3 regions of the Mesorhizobium salmacidum genome follow, and region 1 is predicted to be linked to each of the others. Evidence: riboswitches for the same ligand, from Rfam matches in the RefSeq annotation. Region 1 holds a riboswitch; each other region holds the start of a gene.
What was found. A riboswitch is a leader RNA that binds a small molecule or an ion and turns the genes downstream of it on or off. The one in region 1 is predicted to bind cobalamin.
Positions count from the first base shown of each region.

Region 2: linked by a shared signal. The riboswitch ahead of bluB (5,6-dimethylbenzimidazole synthase) and the one ahead of O7A60_RS28625 (DUF1636 family protein) in region 1 are both predicted to bind cobalamin.
Region 3: linked by a shared signal. The riboswitch ahead of O7A60_RS12360 (DUF1636 family protein) and the one ahead of O7A60_RS28625 (DUF1636 family protein) in region 1 are both predicted to bind cobalamin.

Region 1 covers NZ_JAPYKS010000035.1:13,253-16,501, reverse strand. Annotated here, with positions in the region: gene O7A60_RS28635 (ABC transporter substrate-binding protein) at 1-248, opposite strand, end outside; gene O7A60_RS28630 (ABC transporter ATP-binding protein) at 295-1,083, opposite strand; gene O7A60_RS28625 (DUF1636 family protein) at 1,080-1,457, opposite strand; cobalamin riboswitch at 1,584-1,791, opposite strand; gene O7A60_RS28620 (LacI family DNA-binding transcriptional regulator) at 1,854-2,879, opposite strand; gene O7A60_RS28615 (Gfo/Idh/MocA family protein) at 3,074-3,249, shown strand, end outside.
Region 2 covers NZ_JAPYKS010000016.1:104,036-107,284, reverse strand. Annotated here, with positions in the region: gene O7A60_RS21450 (exodeoxyribonuclease VII small subunit) at 1-59, opposite strand, end outside; gene O7A60_RS21445 (histone deacetylase family protein) at 63-989, opposite strand; cobalamin riboswitch at 1,176-1,351, shown strand; partial or broken gene bluB (5,6-dimethylbenzimidazole synthase) at 1,451-2,110, shown strand; gene O7A60_RS21435 (hypothetical protein) at 2,197-3,180, opposite strand.
Region 3 covers NZ_JAPYKS010000007.1:254,113-257,361, reverse strand. Annotated here, with positions in the region: gene cobW (cobalamin biosynthesis protein CobW) at 1-781, opposite strand, end outside; gene O7A60_RS12360 (DUF1636 family protein) at 778-1,212, opposite strand; cobalamin riboswitch at 1,251-1,458, opposite strand; gene O7A60_RS12355 (winged helix-turn-helix domain-containing protein) at 1,488-2,687, opposite strand; gene O7A60_RS12350 (NADH-quinone oxidoreductase subunit A) at 3,023-3,249, shown strand, end outside.

The DNA of each region.
Region 1 (3,249 bases):
ATGGAACCCTGCTCTGCCTTGAAGTCGGGGCCGACTTTATACCATCCGGTGATACCGGTCAGGCCGACAATGGACGGCTGCAGCTTCAGCGCGAAGACCATCTCGGCCATGTTGAGATCATGGATGACGGCGCGCTTTGGCGGCGCGTCGAAGGTCAGCGGCTTGCCGCAGCTGTCGACGGTCACGGGGAAGGCAAAGGCCGTCGAGGCCAGCAGCGAGAAGACGAGGGACAGGGCGAGGCGTTTCACGGACTTTGCTCCTTGGTTGAACCGTGTCGGATAAGGATGGATTTGATCAGGACGGCGGTGCGGCGCGGTTCGGAAGCTCGAACACCGTCAGTTCGCGGTCCTCGGTGGGATGGCGCAGGCGAAACACGTCGATGCCGAAAATCTCGCGGATAAGCTGTTGCGTCAGCGCCTCGTGCGGCGGCGCCAGCGCATGCAGCCGGGCCTCGTTCATCACCGCCACTTTGGTGGCGAAGGGTGCCACCAGCGTCAGATCGTGCAGCACCGCGATCACGGTCATGCCGAAGCCGGCCACCAGTTCGAGCAGTTCCGCGCGGGCGCGCGGATCGAGGTGGTTGGTCGGCTCGTCGAGGAACAGGATTTTGGGCTTCTGCGCGATGGCGCGTGCAAGCTGGGCGCGTTGGCGTTCGCCACCAGACAGCGAGCCGATAGTCCGGCCGAGCAGCGGCAACAGGCCGGTCCGCCGCAGCGCATCCACGACAATGTCGCGTTCCTCGTCGCGGCGCCTCAGGCCGGCATGCGGGACGCGGCCAAGCTCGACATAATCGATCACCGCCAGCCGTGGGTCCGGCTGGTCTGTCTGGCCCACGACGGCTATATGCAGGGCCCGCTCGGCGGGTGAAATCCTGTCCAGGCGTCGCCCGCCAAGCTTCACCTCCCCCGAGCTTGGCCTGAGCATGCCGGACAACATGCGCAGCAGCGTGGTCTTGCCGGCGCCGTTGGGGCCAATGATGGCGAGGCGGTCGCCTGACGTCACCGACAGGCTGACCGCATGGACCAGATGCCGGCCATTCGCCATCGCGCCCAAGTCGCGCGCATCGAGAAGCGGCGCTGTCACCGATTGCCATCCACCAGCTTGCCGGGTCTCGGGATGCGAGCCAGCGTCTTGCCGGCCAGGCGCGGCGGCCGTTGTCCGGAATTGCACCAGCCGTCGGGAAGCGAGGCGTAAAGCCTGGCAAACCGCACGAGATCGGCAGCGTCGGCCTGCGCATCGACCGACCGGAAGAGATAGGCGGCCTTGCCAGGCGCCTGGAAAGCCACCGCCAGGGGACGCGCGCAACCCGCCATGCAAGCCACGCTCTCGACCGTGAAACCAAGCGCCACGTCAGGCTGGGCCGAGAGGCGGGAGCGCAACTCGGTGCACAAACCTTCGCCCGACCTGACGCCGGTCGGCACGTCGCGGCAAAGGGTGCACACGATGATCTGGTGCATGGGCCCAGGGTGAATACGATCGATTGCGCCGTCCAACTTCCCGTCACTTTCAAAACTGGCGACGGAAGGATGTTGGTCGACCGGCCGACAAGACCGATGTCCACGTTTCCTCTCGGCACACCCCGTCCGGTCAACTCAGTGATGGCAGGTCTCCTGGCTCACGGGTCTCTGCGCAATCCTGCCTTCCCAGCCTTGCCGGCCAGTGGCGTTCCGGATCTTGCTCGCCGCTTACAGTTGCGGGGGCAGCCGCGGCCTCGACCCAAAATCGGATCTCACCGCGTTCCCTTTTCACCCCTCGCCTTTCGGCTCGGGGACCATCACGAGTCGCAGCCTAGGCCGCGCGCGGCGGCGAGGCAAGGTAGTCGTTTGTTTTGTTATAACAGAACCAACCAATGGTCAATCGCTGTCGCGGGCGATCAGTTCCAGCGGCCAGACCTCCCTGATGGTCTCTGGCCCGGCGGCCCCCGCAAAAGCCGGCAGCGACGCCAGCAGCATTTCGGCGAGCCGCCGTCCCATGGGCTGCAGCGCCGGGCGGAAAGCAGTCAACGCTGGCGAGAAATAGCGGCAGAGCGGCGTATCGACGATGACGGTCACCGCCATGTCGTGACCCGGCTTGATGCCCATCTCGGCCAGCGCCTTGCAGCCGCCAAGCGCCATTGCGTCATTGTTGAAGATGATGGCGGTCGGCGGGTCCTTGCGCCGCATCACCTGCGGTGTCACTTCGTAGCCACCGGCCTCGTTGATGAAGCCGTCGGCAATCAGGCCGGGATCGACGGCGATGCCATGCCGGCGCAAGGCCTTGCGGTAGCCGTCGAGGAACAGATAGCCGAAATTCAGATCGAGCGATGGGCGAATGGCGGCGATCCGGCGATGGCCACGCGCCACCAGCCGATCGACCGCGTCGGCGCCTGCTTTTTCGAAATCAAGATCGAGCGAGGGGTAGGCCTTGTCGCCGGAGCGGCTGCGGCCGAGCGTGGCGAAGGGGAAGCCGGCCTGGGTCAGATAGTCGATGCGCTCGTCCTCGCGCCGCGTCCAGGCCAGCACCACCGCGTCGGCACGGCGCGTCTCGACGACACGCCGCAGGCGCTCCTGCTGATAGTCGCCCGGCGCGCCCATCACCACGATGAGATCCAGCCCGCTTTCGGCGAGCCGGCCCTGCAATCCAGTCAGGAACGGAATGAAGAAAGGCTCGCCGTATTCCTGGTCGCCCGGATGCGGCTGCAGCATGAAGGCAATCGAGTGGGTAGCGCCTTGCCTGAGACTGCGGCCGGACTGGTTTGGCGAATAGTTGAGAGCCCTGGCCGCCTCGAGAACGCGCTGGCGTGTGTCGGCATTGACGTCGGCGCGGCCATTGAGGGCGCGCGACACCGTGCCGATCGAAATGTTCAGGTGACGGGCAAGGTCGTGAATGCTGGACGCCAAGTGACTGTTCTCCCCCTTGCTTGGCTAGCACCGGTGGCCGCCCGGGCCAAGGCGCAACGACGATTTTCATGGGCGGCCGATTGACATTCTACGCCTTCGGGTGTGTTCTCGTAAACGTTTACGGAAAAACGTTTACGGTCACGTCGTGAACGCCGGGACGATCGGCCTGGAGGGGCCGAGAGGAGGAGCGCTGGATGATCGACGCCGTTCTGGTCGGCTGCGGAGCGATGAGCAAGGCCTGGCTCGATGCCGCGCGGCAAATCGACGGGCTCGCCATTGTCGGCCTTGTCGATCTCGATGCCGACAGGGCGAAGGCCAGGGCTCGCGAATACGACCTTGGTGGTGCCGTCATCGGCACCAGTCTCGACGC
Region 2 (3,249 bases), on a different contig from region 1:
GCGTCGAGTGCCTGCTCGAAGCTCATCGCCTTGACGTCTTCGTTGATCTCACCAGTCATCATTCATCCTTTCATCAGTCGCCCGACATGGGCGGCGACCGAAAATGCCAATCCGTGCAGATCGTAGCCGCCCTCGAGCACGCTGACGAGCCGGTTGCCGCTATGGCGCGCGGCGCGCTGCATCAGCTGGCCGGTCGCCCAGTCGAAATCGTCCTCGGTCAGATTGATTTCCGCCAGCGGGTCGCGATGGTGGGCGTCGAAGCCGGCCGAAACGATGATCAAATCGGGCGCGAAATTGTCGAGTGCCGGCAGCACGCGCGACAGGAAAGCATCGCGAAACACCTCGCTGCCGGTCTGCGGCGCCAGCGGCGCGTTGACGATGTTGCCGGCGCCGGTCTCGTTCTTCGCGCCGGTGCCGGGATAGAGCGGCATCTGGTGCGTCGAGCAATAGAGCACCGAGGGATCGTCCCAGAAAATATCCTGCGTGCCGTTGCCGTGGTGCACGTCCCAATCGACGACGGCGACACGCTCCGCGCCATGCTTCTTCTGCGCATAGCGGGCAGCGATAGCCGCAGTGTTGAAGAAGCAGAAGCCCATGGCCGTGTTCTTTTCAGCATGATGGCCAGGCGGCCGGGCGGCGACGAAGACATTGTCGGCGCGGCCCGCAAAGACGTCGTCGACGGCGGCATTGGCGGCGCCGATCGCCGTGATCACCGCCTGCCAGCTCTTCGGGCTGGCAGTGGTGTCGGCGTCAATGCGGGCGAGGCCTTCATCGGGAATGGCAGCGCGCACGCGCGCGACGAAATCGGCGGGATGCGCGTAGAGGATGGTGGCCTCGTCGCCTTGCGGTGCCTCGACGCGGTCAAGCGCGGCAAAAGCTTCGTCGTCGAGCACGCGCTCGATGGCGCGCAAGCGGTCGGGCCGCTCGGGGTGACCTGGCGGGGTGATGTGTTCGAGGAAGATCGGGTGCGTGTAGAGACGAGTGGCCATGTCCCCCTATCTAGTGCCCCGGCGCCGTGATGGCCATGCGTTGCGGCTTGATCGCTGGGGAAAATCACGGCTGCGTCCATTCATGTCGCTGCGGGCATTGGCGTCGCCGGCGCTTCGGCGTAAGGTCGCCGCCACTGCCTGGTGCCCGCCGGTCTGTTTGTTTTAGCCGCATTCTGCGACGCCAAGTGATTCCACTTGGCTACAAGTGCTCTGGCGGGAGAATCGGGAACACGGTTTGATACCGTGGCGTGCCCAACGCTGTGAGGGGGACCGCGCCGGTAAGTGCCACTGTCAATGACGGGAAGGCACCGGACGCGGGTTGATCCCGAGCCAGAAGACCGGCCTGGCAGGCATCGTCATCCGCATGGTCAGGCGGATGATATCAGAGCGACGCGCGTCCTCCTGGACGCACAAAGTACGCTCTGAGAATTTGAACTGCTGCAATCGCAAGGGGACAAGCGATGCCGGAAGCTATGACCGCTCCAATGGGCGATGGATTTGATCAGATAGCGCGTGACGCGGTTTACCGCGCCATGTTCACGCGGCGCGACGTCCGCAGCCATTTTACATCGGAAACGATCGACGACGAGGTGCTGGCGCGGCTTTTGCTCGCCGCCCATCACGCGCCGTCAGTCGGCTTCATGCAGCCTTGGAATTTCATCGTCATCCGCGATGCCGCGCGACGGGCGGAGGTGCGCGATCTGTTCTTGGCGGCGCGCGAACAGGAACTGCCGGCAATCGAGGCGGACCGGCGGGCGCTTTACCGCAAGCTCAAGCTCGAAGGCATCTGCGAAAGCGCATTGAACATCTGCATCACCTGCGACCGCGAGCGCTCGAAAGCCTCGCCGCTGGGACGCTGGCACAATCCGGAAATGGATCTTTACAGCACGGTCTGCGCGGTGCAGAATTTTTGGCTGGCGGCACGCGCCGAGGGAGTCGGCGTCGGCTGGGTCAGCATCATCGAGGCGCAAGCGCTGAAGAGCCTGCTGTCCATCCCCGATCACGTGACGCCGATCGCCTATCTCTGCGTCGGCCGTGTCTCGGAGTTCGCGCCAAAACCGGATCTCGAAACGCATGGCTGGGGCCGACGGCTGCCGTTGCCCGACCTGATCATGAGCGAGACTTTTTGTGGGCAAGGCGAAGCGCCGCTCAAATCGACAGTGGCCCGCTTCAGCACTGTCGCCGGTGGGCCCGCCAGCCCAACCGATCAGCGTGTCGCGCCGGCCGTGCCCCAGCGCGAACCGTCGAAGGTGGAGAGCGCCTTGCGCTTGAGTTCCCGGAACTTCGACGAGGCATCGGCCAGCCTGGCGTCCCAGGCGGCATCGGGCACCTGACCCTCGATGGTCTTGAAATAGACCTGCATCAGGCAGGCGATGGCGAACGGCTCGATGAACGCCGCCTTAAAGGCCCAGGCAAAGACGATGGCCAGAACGAAGGCCCAACCGGCGAGCTGTCCTGGCATGACGTAAAGAATGGCGGCTGCCGGGGCCAGCATCAGCAGGAAGATGACGAAGGAGACCCCCCACATGATCACGGCCAGCCAGACGGCGTTCTTGACCATGATCTTGCCGTTCTGGGCGTAGAGCACGACGCCTTGCCGCGCGGTCTCGAAGGGTGAGGACGAATTGATGCGGATGTTGTAGCCGAGAATGATCTCGTCGACATAGGTCAGCGACAGGCGGATCACCGTGTTGAGGAACGAGACCAGGCCGCTCAGGCCCGGAATGGGCAGGAAAGCCGCAATGCCGCTCAGCAGGCCGGTGATGGCGCGGATGGCGCCCTTGACCAGCTGGTCGACGACGAAAAGGATGTTCGCTTCGGCAAAGCGCTCGGTCACAACCTCTTTCGCGTAGGCGATCTGGTTCTGGCCGTCGGGTACGTCATGGCCGTCGATCAGATGCACCATGACGGCGATATGGCCTGCCTTGACGACGTAGAGGATGTATTCGCGGATCCAGTAGACAGCGATCGAGACGAGGCCGAAACCAACTACGCCGCCCCACATGGCAAAGGACAACGGCCCGTCGGGATCGGTGGAGATATGGCCGACGCCATAGCCGACCGAGGCGCCCGTGCCGGTGGCCATGATATAGGCCAGCGTGATGCCGAAATAGACGATCATACGAAAGACGATGAAAGGCCAGGTCCGCATCATGATGGACACCGACCTGCCGATATCGAAATCCCACATGCCCCGAATCCCCCAGAGGTGGCGTGGAGGATGCGCCCAAACCGTTTATTGTCAATTGCAGGCGGTGGC
Region 3 (3,249 bases), on a different contig from region 1:
TGTCGACGATGAACGTGTCGAAGTCGTCATGTTCGTGGTCGAACGCGCCGTCGTGATGGGATTTGCGGTTCTCGATGTCGTCCTCGACGGCGAGACCAAGCCCGAGCAGCACCGTGGGATCGACCTTGCCGTGAGACGTCGGCACGATCTTCACGGCGCGGGCGGAGTGTTCGCCAATGATGGCATGGGCGCGGGCTGAGCCCTCGGCGTCCATCAGGTCGCTCTTCGACAGGATGATCAGGTCGGCGCAGGCGATCTGGTCCTCGAACACCTCCTCGACCGGATCATCATGGTCGAGGCTTTCATCGCCGGCGCGCTGCGCCTGCAGGGCGTCCATGTCGTTGGCGACGCGACCTTCGGCAAGTGCGGGACCATCGACCACGGCGATGACGCCGTCGACGGTCACCCGGCTCTTCACTGTCGGCCACTGGAAGGCTTGGACCAGCGGCTTGGGCAGAGCGAGGCCCGAGGTTTCGATCAGGATATGGTCGACCTTCGGTGTCAGCGACAGGATCCGGTCGAGCGCCGGCACGAAATCGTCGGCGACGGTGCAGCAGATGCAGCCATTGGCCAGCTCGACGATGTTTTCCTCGGGGCAGGTGTTGATGCCGCAGCCCTTGAGGATCTCGCCGTCGATGCCGATGTCGCCAAACTCGTTGACAATGATCGCGATACGCTTGCCGCCGGCGTTTTCCAGGAGATGGCGGACCAGGGTCGTCTTGCCGGCGCCGAGGAAGCCGGTGACGACGGTGCAGGGAACGCGGGAAACGGATGCGGTCATATCAAGTCTTTCAGCATGTCGAGGGGAGGGATGCGGGCCACGAGGCCGCGCTTGAGGCTGTCGGGCCGACCCCGCCAGGGAATGAGGCCGTCGCTGGAGGTGGCGAAGAGTTTCGCGCCGGTGACGAGATCGGCGCCGCTGGTCGTGGTCAGATCGCCGAAGACATAGCTCCAGCAGCCGTCACGCAGGATCGCGGCGCTCAGTCGGCGTTTGCAATTGCCGAGGCATTCGACGGTGTGGATGCGGATGTTGTCGCCCGAGGCGGCTTGGCGCATATCTTCGGCCAAAAGTTCGCCGGCCCGGGGATGGGCGTCGGAGCCGGTCTCGTCGCGACAGGAGGCGCAGACAATGACAGTGATGCCGGCCAGGGAATCATCCTCGCCGGACGAAATGTCCGTTGTTTCAGCCGAAAAACTGCTGTCGCGATCCAAATCAGGCTCCTTGCCCGGAAAACCCGCCGGGCGATCGGATACTTGCATTCCAGACGGCAGGTCTCCTGGCTCGCGGGTCATCGCCTTGGGTAGCCGCCTTCCCGGGACAATCCCAGTGGCTTTCGGCCTTGGCTCTTCGCTCACAGTTGCGGGGACAGCCGCGGATTTGGGATTTTTCAATCCCGCACCGCATTCCCTCTTGGCTCCTCCCTTTGCTGAGAGGAGACCGTCTGGATCCGATTTAGGCTCTTGCGGGCAGCGGTGTCAACGCGAGCTTACGACACCGCGATGTCGGACAGCGCCGGGCCCAGGTCGCCGGCAGGCGTCACTTCGATGCGTTCGAGGCCAAGCCAGCCCTGCATCTGCTTCAATTCCTCGAAGAGCTGAGCGGCGGTTCCGGGCGGTGCGCCGGGCTCGGCGTAAGCAGCATGGACACGCAGGACACTTGCCGGCCGGTCTGCCTTGAGGTCGACGCGCGCCACGATCCTGTCGCCGAGCAGGAAAGGCAGGACGTAATAGCCGTATTGGCGCTTGTCGGCCGGGGTGTAGATCTCGATCCGGTAGTGAAAATTGAACAGCCGCTCTGAGCGCGAGCGCTCGAAAACGACCGGATCGAACGGCGCCAGCAGGGCGCGAGCCTCGATCTTGCGTGGCAAACGCGCGTCCCTATAGAGGTAAGCCGGCTTGTCCCAGCCCTCGACGCGAACCGGCAGCAACTCGCCGAGTTCGACCAGTTCCTCCAGCCGGCCTTTCATATCGGCGGGGGAGAGTCGAAAATAGTCGCGCAGGTCGCCTGATGTCGCGATGCCGTGGGCGCGGGCGGAGATGCGCAGCAATTCACGATGTGCATCCTCGGCGCCCGGTACTGGCAGGTCGAGAATCGCCCGCGGCAGCACGCGCTCTGGCAGGTCGTAGAAGCGCTCGAAGCCGCGCCGGTGCGCCGTGGTGATGCGCCCGGCCCAGAACAGCCATTCGAAGGCATGCTTGGCGTGGCTCCAGCCCCACCAGCCGCCGGAGCCTTTCTGGCCCTCCAGCGCGGAAGCGGCGACCGGTCCGCGTGCGACGACCTCGCGGTAGATCTCTTCTATATAGGCGGCGTGCTCGCGGCCCCATTTGGCCAGCCCCAGATACATTTCATCGCCTTGCTCGGCGCGCCGCATGCGCCAGCGCATCAGCGGATAGGTCTCGACCGGCAGGAACGAGGCCTCATGCGCCCAGTATTCGAAGACCGTGCGCTTGCGGGTCACGGCGGCGTTGTCGAGCAAAGCGAGGGGATAGGGGCCAAGACGCGAATAGAGCGGCATGTAATGGGCGCGAACCACCGCACTGACGGAATCGATCTGCAGCAGGCCGGTGCGGGACAAAACGCGGGCGAAATGGCGGCGGTCGGGCGTGCCGGCTGGGCGGGGATCGAGAAACCCTTGAGCGGCAAGCGCGATGCGCCGGGCGGCGGCAAGCGAGATCTTTTCCTTCATGCGGATGCGTCCCTGATGGACCTGTCTGGCGTCGTTGCGAGGCGTGATTCCAGCCCATGCTAGCAGGGTTTTGGCGGCAACTCTGTCAGGAGAGAAAAGTGGAGTAAAAGGCGAAGGAAATCAAACAGGAGCGTATGGGACCAGTTTCTCCCGGATTGCCGTCCAGCTCGGTGTTTTGAACAAGGTTTGACTTGCTTCGCTGGAAGTGCTGCGCTAACCCTCGCCGCGTTGCAGCATAGGCTCCTTAAAACGGTTCAGCGGTTAAACTGTCACGCTTCCGCATTAAGGTCCGGTGCTGTAATCAACGTGGATTGGCGCCAACGGAAAGCCGCTGCATGAACGCACTCCTCAGTTCGTACCTGCCCATCGTCCTGTTTATCGGCGTGGCGCTGGTGGTCGGTCTGGCGCTGCTGGCCGCGCCCTTCCTGGTAGCCTACCGCAACCCGGATCCCGAGAAGCTGTCCGCCTATGAATGCGGTTTCAACTCGTTCGACGACGCCCGCATGAAATTCGACATCCGCTTCTACCTGGTGTCGATCCTGTTCATCATCTTCGACTTGGA